DNA from 2 places in the Pseudomonas sp. EA_35y_Pfl2_R5 genome. Region 2 is predicted to be linked to the other one. Evidence: predicted binding sites of a transcription regulator. Region 2 holds the regulator's gene; the other holds the start of a gene.
What was found. Region 2 encodes FliA, which starts transcription of late flagellar genes. Its sites were predicted from a motif close to CTAAAGTTTNNNNNNNNNNNGCCGNTAA; they were not measured.
Positions count from the first base shown of each region.

Region 1: a site for FliA is predicted at 2,600-2,627, ahead of motA (flagellar motor stator protein MotA). Genes of this name have one in related genera too.

Region 1 is NZ_CAXAOW010000010.1:5,028-9,346, forward strand. Features, by position in the region: gene asd (archaetidylserine decarboxylase) at 1-155, opposite strand, end outside; gene AACX99_RS16065 (rhodanese-like domain-containing protein) at 188-1,003, opposite strand; gene AACX99_RS16070 (HDOD domain-containing protein) at 1,049-2,563, opposite strand; gene motA (flagellar motor stator protein MotA) at 2,683-3,534, shown strand; gene motB (flagellar motor protein MotB) at 3,543-4,319, shown strand, end outside.
Region 2 is NZ_CAXAOW010000005.1:180,344-184,662, reverse strand. Features, by position in the region: gene flhF (flagellar biosynthesis protein FlhF) at 1-1,195, shown strand, start outside; gene fleN (flagellar synthesis regulator FleN) at 1,273-2,103, shown strand; gene fliA (RNA polymerase sigma factor FliA) at 2,100-2,846, shown strand; gene AACX99_RS12150 (chemotaxis response regulator CheY) at 2,943-3,317, shown strand; gene AACX99_RS12145 (protein phosphatase CheZ) at 3,337-4,125, shown strand; gene AACX99_RS12140 (chemotaxis protein CheA) at 4,137-4,319, shown strand, end outside.

The DNA.
Region 1 (4,319 bases), on a different contig from region 2:
CTCATGTTGACTTGGTACTGCTTGGCAAACCAGCCGATCAGGCGGTTCTTGAACCAGCCAGCGCGGTATTCGGCTGCGCAGCCGATCAGGCGCGAGAGCAGGTGGTGCGGCAGCAGGTATTGGCTGAGGATAAACAGTCGATCTTTCATTGCTATTCCTTCGAAATGGCTGGCGGTCTGGTGGGTGCTTAACGCTCGACCGGGGTATCTGGATGATTGCCCCACTCGCCCCAGGAGCCGGCATAGGCTTTTACCCGTGGATAGCGGAGGAGCTTGGCGACCAGGTAGGTAAAGCCAGAGCGGTGGTGGGTCTGGCAGTGGGTGATGATTTCTTTGTCGGCAGTAATGCCGAGGCTATTGAGCTGGGCCTGGATATCCTGGCGAACGCGCAGCGCACGTGCTGGGTCCATGCCCGCAGTCCATTCGAAATTGATGGCGCCGGGGATATGCCCGGCTTTTTGCGCCAGGGCCTTTTCGCCGTTGTATTCACTGGGCGCGCGGGCATCCCAGACGGCCAGGTCGGCCGCACCAAGGCGGCTTTGCAGGTATTCACGGGTAGCGGTTGGCGTTGCATCCAGCTGCAGTTCAACAGCTTGTGTGCCGGCGGTTGGCACTGTGGTGCTGAGCTCGCGCTCTTCTGCCAGCCAGGCCTGTAGGCCGCCATCCAGGTAGTGATAACGCGGGTGGCCAATTACATCCAGCAACCAGATAAAGCGTCCGGCCCAGCCGCCGCCTTCATCGTCATACACCACATAGACGGCATCGGGGTTGTGCCCGAGTTCGCCGAACAATTGCTCAAGCTGAGCCTGCTCAGGCAGCAAGCCGGGTGCTGGCGGTTGGCCCAACTGGGTGCGCTTGGGGTCGACAAAGTGTGCGCCAGGGATATGGCCGGCGGTGTAGCGGGCGTTGCTGGTCAGGTCGACCAGGATCAGCTCGGGCGCATTCAGGCGGCTGGCCAGTTGCGCGGGTTCGATCAGCAAGGGCAACTCAGCGAAGGCGGTCATGCCGGGCCTCTTTTTGCAGGAAAGGGACGGATTGTAGCGGAAAGCCTAGCGCCCGCGGTTGGCAAAGCTGGCCAGCGCGCGCTCAATGCATTGCACGGTTTTGCCGAAGCCCTGCACGCTGGCATCGCTTAGTGCAGGGCCGCCCTGATCGGCAAAGATCAGCATAACCACGCGGTTGTTGCTAGCGATTGAGCGAATCAGCAAATGCTCGCTGGGGAACAGGCTTTTCAGCGAACCAGGCAGCATGGCGGAAAACTGCGCGATGTTGGCCGGGCTCAGTTTTAGTTGCGCTGGGGCACTGAGCAGGCGGCGCAGCACCTGGCTTTGCTGTGGGTCAAGGCTGAGGCTGGCGGCGGCTTTGTCCAGGCCGCTCTGCTGCTGGGCGATCAGGCGTGTGTGGTTGCGGTCGGCCAGTAAAATCAGTACTCGTTGCATGCCGCAGGCCTGGATTGCCTGATTGGCGCAGGCGGTCAGCTGCAACACATTGCTGAACGCGCTGGGCAGGGCGAGCAGGTGCGCGCATTGCTGGCGCCACTCGCTGACAACTGCGGGCTTGGGCTGTTCGACTATGGTTTGCAGGTGCCGCGCCTGCCATGGCCAGAGCAGCGCTTCGGCCGGGTGCCAGAGGTCGGTACCGGGCATCTGTCGGGCGCTGCTGACGGCGTTCTGATGCAACAGTTGCTGCACGTTTTCGAGCGGCAGTTGCAGGAATAAACCGGTCAGACGCTGCCAGCGCAGGCTGTGTGGGCTGTTCCAGGCATAATGCGCGGAGAGCGCCAGACCGTTGGCCAGCAGAATGCTGTTGGCCGGTTGTGTCAGCCAGCGGCGCAGGTTGCTGTCGGCGTCGAGAATTTGTTGCTGATGCAGTGGATGTTCATTGTCGCGGGCGATATGCAGTGCCTTGACCAGCAGGCGTCGATCGCTGACCAGCAGCCGATAGCCCTGAGTAACCCACTCCGGTAAATGCCATTGCTCACTCATGGCCAGGCAGAGCTTCAGCAGCGGCACGCCCAGCAACTCCTGCTCCACCTTGCTCGCGGCTTCGCCCTTGACCAGCACACGCTGCTCCCAGACCTCGAACAGCTCAGGGTGAGCGGCGAGCAAGGTCCAGATCGGTGCGAGAAACAGCAGGCTGCCCCAGTGAACTTCTTGCCACAGCCGCGCCAGACGGCCGGCGAACAGGCCGTTGGCCTGGTGGCTGGCATGCTGGCTGATCAGCTGAATCTGCCGCAGCGCTTTGGGTAACTCCTGCTCGGGGAGGGCGGGCAGGGCAGTGAGCAGGTCTTCGGTGCGCTTGATGCCGAGACGGCTGATGGCTGCTTCGAGGCTTTCGGTTTGCTCGCTGAGCCCACTGCTTTTGCGGTTGGCTTCGCGCAAGACGCTGAGCGCCAGCGCCGGGCAGTCCTGCATCAAGTCCGCCAGCTCGCGCATCGAACGATTGCTATCCGCCAGGGCGCGGCGCAGTTTTTGTTGGCTGTCGATGGATGCAGGCAATAGCCGGCTGTCCAGCTGCTTGAGCCAGTCGGTCAGGGTGCGCGGATAGTGGACGGGCTTTGGCATGCGGGTTGAGACAAGCTGGCTTTTGACCTTAACTGGCTATAGTCTCGCGCAAAACTTCCGATAAATAGAAGGGTTGTTTTGCAAAGCCCCTTTCTACCCTCTCTGGCAAGTCTCTTTCTATGGCAAAAATCATCGGCATCATTGTTGTATTCGCCAGCGTATTGGGCGGCTTTATCCTTTCCGGTGGCCAGTTTATGGCGTTGGTGCATCCCTTTGAGGTGATGATCATCGGTGGTGCGGCGCTGGGTGCTTTCCTACAGGCCAACCCAGGTAGCGCTTTTATGCATGTGTTCAAAAAGTCGCTGAGCATGTTTAGCTCGCGCTTCACCCATGCTTACTACCTCGATGTGCTCAAACTGCTGTACGAGATTCTCAACAAGAGCCGCCGTGAAGGCATGATGGCCATCGAAGCCGACGTCGAAGACCCGGCCGCCAGCCCGATTTTCAGCAAGTACCCCGGCATCCTCAAAGATCAGCAGATGACCTCTTTCATCTGCGATTACCTGCGCATCATGTCCTCCGGCAACATGGCCCCGCACGAGCTGGAAGGCCTGTTCGACATGGAAATCGCCAGCCTCAAGGAAGAGCTCGAACACCCGGCGCATGCTGTAGCCAAGGTGGCCGACGGTATGCCGGCCATGGGGATCGTAGCGGCGGTGCTGGGCATCGTGATCACCATGTCGATCCTCGCCGAGGCGGATAACGCGGAGATCGGCCAGAAGGTTGGTACCGCGTTGGTGGGTACCTTCCTCGGGATTTTGGCTTCCTACGGCTTCTTCGGCCCGCTCTCGGGTGCGTTGGAGCACGATGCTAAGGAAGAGCTGAACGTCTATGAGGCGATCAAGGCCGGTCTGGTGGCTTCGGCCTCGGGCATGCCGCCATCGCTGGCCGTGGAGTTTTCCCGCAAGGTGTTATTGCCTGCGCATCGTCCGAGCTTTACTGAGCTTGAACAGGCCATGCGTGGGGGCTAAGGCATAGCATGGAAAACAACCAGCCGATTATCGTCAAACGGGTCAAGAAGGTTGCCGGTGGCCACCACGGGGGGGCCTGGAAAATCGCCTTCGCCGACTTTGCCACGGCGATGATGGCGTTCTTTCTGGTGATGTGGCTGATGTCTGTGGCTACGCCCGAGCAGAAGAAGCTGATTTCTGGCTACTTTCAGGACCCTGTGGGGTTCTCGGAAAGTGCCAGTCCTTATGTGATTGATCTGGGCGGCACGCCGACGCCGGCCCCTGATCGCACCCTGAACCCGGAACCGCAGGAAGAGCAGAGCCCGGCCGAGGATGCCCAGGCTGACGTGGACAAACTGCAGGCCGAGTCGATAGCCGAAGAAGTCGAGCGCGAGCGGTTGGAGTTGTTGCTGCAGGAATTGCAGAACAAGGTTGAGGAAAACCCTCAGCTGCAGAACTTCAAGGATCAGATCCTTTTCGAAATCACCCAGGACGGTCTGCGTATCCAGATCATGGATGCTGAGAATCGGCCGATGTTCGCTTCCGGTAGTGCGCGCTTGCAGCCCTATTTCGAAGACATTTTGCTGGCCATGACCGACACCATCGCCGCAGTGCCGAACAAGATCAGCGTCAGTGGTCATACCGATGCCGCGCCCTTTGTCGGGCGCGGCGGTTACGGGAACTGGGAGCTGTCTTCTGACCGCGCCAATGCCGCGCGGCGTGTGTTGATTGCGGGCGGCTATGACGACGAGCAGGTAGCGCGGGTGGTGGGTTATGCCTCCTCGGCCTTGTTTGATCGGGAGAAG
Region 2 (4,319 bases):
CGGTGTCGAACTGACCGCCGCGCTGGATTATCAGGTGCCTGCCGCACCGGCTCGCCAGCCCAACCCGGCGCTGGAAGCCGAGTTGCGCAAGACTCAGGCAAAAATCGCTACGGCCCAGGCTGAGCTGAGCACCCGCACCCAGGTCGATGCTGGCAAGGACCGCCAGCTGTTTGGCGCAGCCGACAGCCTGCCTGCTGATAGCTTGGCTGCCGTAATGCGTAAATCGCAGGCGGCGCCTGCTGCGGCCACCGATCAGCGCGCGCTGGATGCCATGCGTTTCGAACTGCACGGCCTGCGCGAATTGATTGAAGTGCAGCTGGGCTCCATTGCCTGGGGCCAATTGCAGACCCGCCGCCCGCAGCAGGCCAATTTGTGGCGTCGCCTGCAGCGCATGGGGCTGTCGGCCGAATTGTCGAAGGCGCTGCTGGAGCGTGTCAGCGGCGTGAACGAACCTCGTCAGGCCTGGCGCATGTTGCTCGCGCACCTGGCTCATGCAATCAAAACGCCGAAGCAGGAACCGATGGATGAGGGCGGTGTGATCGCTTTGGTGGGGCCGGCCGGCATGGGCAAGACCACCACCCTGGCCAAGCTGGCCGCGCGCTACGTGCTCAAGTACGGCGCGCAGCATATTGCCCTGGTCAGCCTGGACAGCTACCGCATTGGTGCTCAGGAGCAACTCAAGACGCTGGGGCGCATTCTCAATGTCCCAGTGACCTTGGTTGACCCCGGTCAGTCATTGACCCAGGCTTTGGCCCCATTGGCACGTAAGCGTGTGGTATTGATCGATACTGCAGGCTTACCCGCTAATGATCCGGCCCTGCGCATGCAACTGGAAACGCTGGCCAGCCGTGGTGTCAACGCTAAAAATTATCTGGTAATGGCGGCCACCAGCCAGAGTCAAGTCCTGAAAGCCGCCTACCATAGTTATAAGCGCTGCGGTTTGTCTGGCTGCATCCTGACCAAGGCGGATGAAGCGACGAGTCTGGGTGAGGTTTTAGGACTGGCTATTAGCCAGCGTCTACCGGTAGCCTATCTTACTGATGGGCCACGCATTCCCGATGATTTGCAGGTTCCGCGCAGTCATCAATTGGTTAGTCGGGCCGTGGGGCTGCAGGCCAATCAAGATCCAAGCGAGGATACGATGGCGGAGATGTTTGCCGGCCTTTACCAGCAACCTGCACGACGCGTGAGTTAAGTGCCATGCTGTTGGAATTGAACCGCGCTTAGCCGACCAAGTGGCTCCAGTCGAAGTTAGACAAGGTGTGTAGAAATATGGGTATGCATCCCGTACAGGTGATTGCGGTGACCGGCGGCAAAGGTGGCGTCGGTAAGACCAATGTGTCGGTGAACCTGGCGTTGGCCCTGGCTGATCTTGGTCGCCGGGTGATGCTGATGGACGCCGACCTGGGCTTGGCCAACGTCGATGTGCTGCTTGGTCTGAGCGCCAAGCGCACCCTGGAAGACGTCATCAGTGGTGAATGTGAACTGCGCGATGTGCTGTTGCAGGGCCCCGGTGGCGTTCGCATCGTGCCGGCTGCGTCTGGCATTCAGAGCATGGTGCAGCTGTCGCCCATGCAGCATGCTGGGCTGATCCAGGCGTTCAGCGATATCAGTGACAACCTCGATGTGCTGATTATCGACACCGCCGCCGGTATCGGTGATGGCGTGGTCAGCTTCGTGCGCGCGGCTCAGGAAGTGCTGGTGGTGGTGTGTGATGAGCCAACGTCGATTACTGACGCCTATGCGCTGATCAAACTGCTTAACCGCGATCACGGCATGAATCGTTTCCGCGTATTGGCCAACATGGCTCACAGCCCGCAGGAAGGTCGTAACCTCTTTGCTAAGCTGACTAAAGTCACTGACCGCTTTCTCGACGTTGCCCTGCAGTACGTAGGTGCAGTTCCTTATGACGAGTCAGTGCGCAAGGCCGTGCAGAAACAGCGTGCGGTTTATGAAGCCTTCCCGCGTTCGAAGTGCGCGCTGGCGTTCAAGGCGATAGCCCAAAAAGTCGATGCCTGGCCATTACCGGCCAATCCGCGTGGTCATTTGGAGTTTTTCGTTGAGCGTCTGGTGCAGCAACCGATCGCAGACACGGCCATATGACAGCAGCTTCTGGACTTCGTATGTATAGCAAGGCGCAGGCGCAGGATTCCCAACATCAATTGATCGAGCGCTACGCGCCCTTGGTCAAACGCATCGCCTACCACCTGTTGGCGCGCTTGCCGGCTAATGTGCAGGTCGACGACTTGATCCAGGCTGGGATGATCGGCTTGCTCGAAGCGTCAAAAAAATACGACTCCAGTAAAGGTGCCAGCTTTGAGACCTTCGCCGGTATTCGCATTCGCGGCTCCATGCTTGATGAAGTGCGTAAAGGGGACTGGGCCCCACGCTCAGTGCATCGCAATAGCCGCATGGTCAGCGACGCGATTAGAAAAATTGAGGCCAGAACCGGCAGAGACGCTAAAGATCAAGAGGTTGCGGCCGAACTCCAATTGAGTCTCGAGGATTACTACGGCATTCTTGGCGACACTTTAGGCAGCCGCCTGTTCAGCTTTGACGACCTTTTGCAGGACGGCGAGCACGGTGGGCTGGGTGAAGACGCTGGCAGCAACCATCTCGAACCTTCTCGTGATCTGGAAGATGAACGCTTTCAGGCGGCCTTGGCAGATGCCATTGCCAACCTGCCGGAGCGCGAGCGCCTAGTGTTAGCGCTATATTACGATGAAGAATTGAATCTTAAAGAGATCGGTGAGGTGTTGGGGGTTAGCGAATCACGTGTAAGCCAACTACACAGTCAGTGTGCCGCTCGTTTACGCGCTCGTTTGGGCGAGTGGCGCGCACATTGAGTTTACTCGCTAACGCTAGGCCGGTTTCACGATTAAAAGCGTACACAGGGTGCTGGGTGCGTTTGGGACTGTACGGAGGTCGACTTGGACAAGAACATGAAAATCCTCATCGTTGATGACTTTTCAACGATGCGACGGATCATCAAGAACCTCCTGCGTGACTTGGGGTTCACCAACACAGCGGAAGCCGATGATGGCGTGACCGCGCTGCCCATGCTGCAGAGCGGCAGTTTCGATTTTCTGGTGACGGACTGGAACATGCCCGGTATGACGGGTATCGACCTGCTGCGTGCAGTGCGTGCGGATGAGCGCCTGAAAACTCTGCCGGTGTTGATGGTAACCGCTGAGGCCAAGCGCGATCAGATCATCGAAGCAGCCCAGGCTGGTGTTAACGGTTATGTAGTCAAGCCGTTCACTGCCCAGGTACTGAAAGAGAAGATTGAAAAAATCTTCGAACGCGTCAACGGCTGATGTCTGCCATGAGGTTGCTATGGAACATAAAGATTCCGCTCAGGGTGATCTTGAGTCGTCCCTGAAACACAACGCTCGCCAACTGGTAGATAGCCTGGAACAAGGCAACTTTGGTGAAGCGGTACAGCTGATACATGAGCTCAACAAAGCGCGTGACCGCGGCTTGTATCACGAAGTCGGCAAGCTGACCCGTGAGCTGCACAACGCCATCGTCAACTTCCAGCTAGATCCCCGTGTGCCACACGCCACTGAGGTCTCGCAAATTACCGATGCCACCGAACGCCTGAATTACGTGGTGACGATGACCGAGAAAGCGGCCAATCGCACCATGGATCTGGTTGAGCAGAGCGCACCATTGGTTAATGACCTCAGTGATGAGGCGCAGAGTCTGAGCGCTGACTGGGGGCGCTTTATGCGCCGCGAGATGAGCGCCGATGGCTTTCGTGAGTTGGCCAAGCGTGTGGAGTTGTTTCTCGCGCGTAGCGAGCGTGACGGCGCCAAGATATCGGGTCACCTCAACGATATTCTCCTGGCTCAGGACTATCAGGATCTGACGGGGCAGGTGATCAAGCGTGTAACCCAGCTGGTGACCGAGGTGGAAAGCAATCTGCTGAAACTGGTGTTGATGGCCAGCCAGGTAGACCAGTTCGCCGGCATTGAGCACAACCATGAGCTGCTACGCGCCGAACAAGAACAACAAAAAGAGCCTTCCCGTGGTGAAGGTCCGCAGATTCATGCCGATAAGCGTGAAGACGTCGCATCCAATCAGGATGATGTCGACGACCTGCTTTCCAGTCTGGGATTTTAGGAGCACGTCTTATGAGCTTCGGCGCCGATGAAGAAATCCTCCAGGACTTCCTGGTAGAGGCCGGCGAGATTCTTGAACTACTGTCCGAGCAGCTGGTAGAGCTGGAAAGCCGCCCGGACGACATGAATCTGCTCAACGCTATTTTTCGCGGGTTTCATACCGTCAAAGGTGGTGCCGGTTTTCTCCAGCTCAAT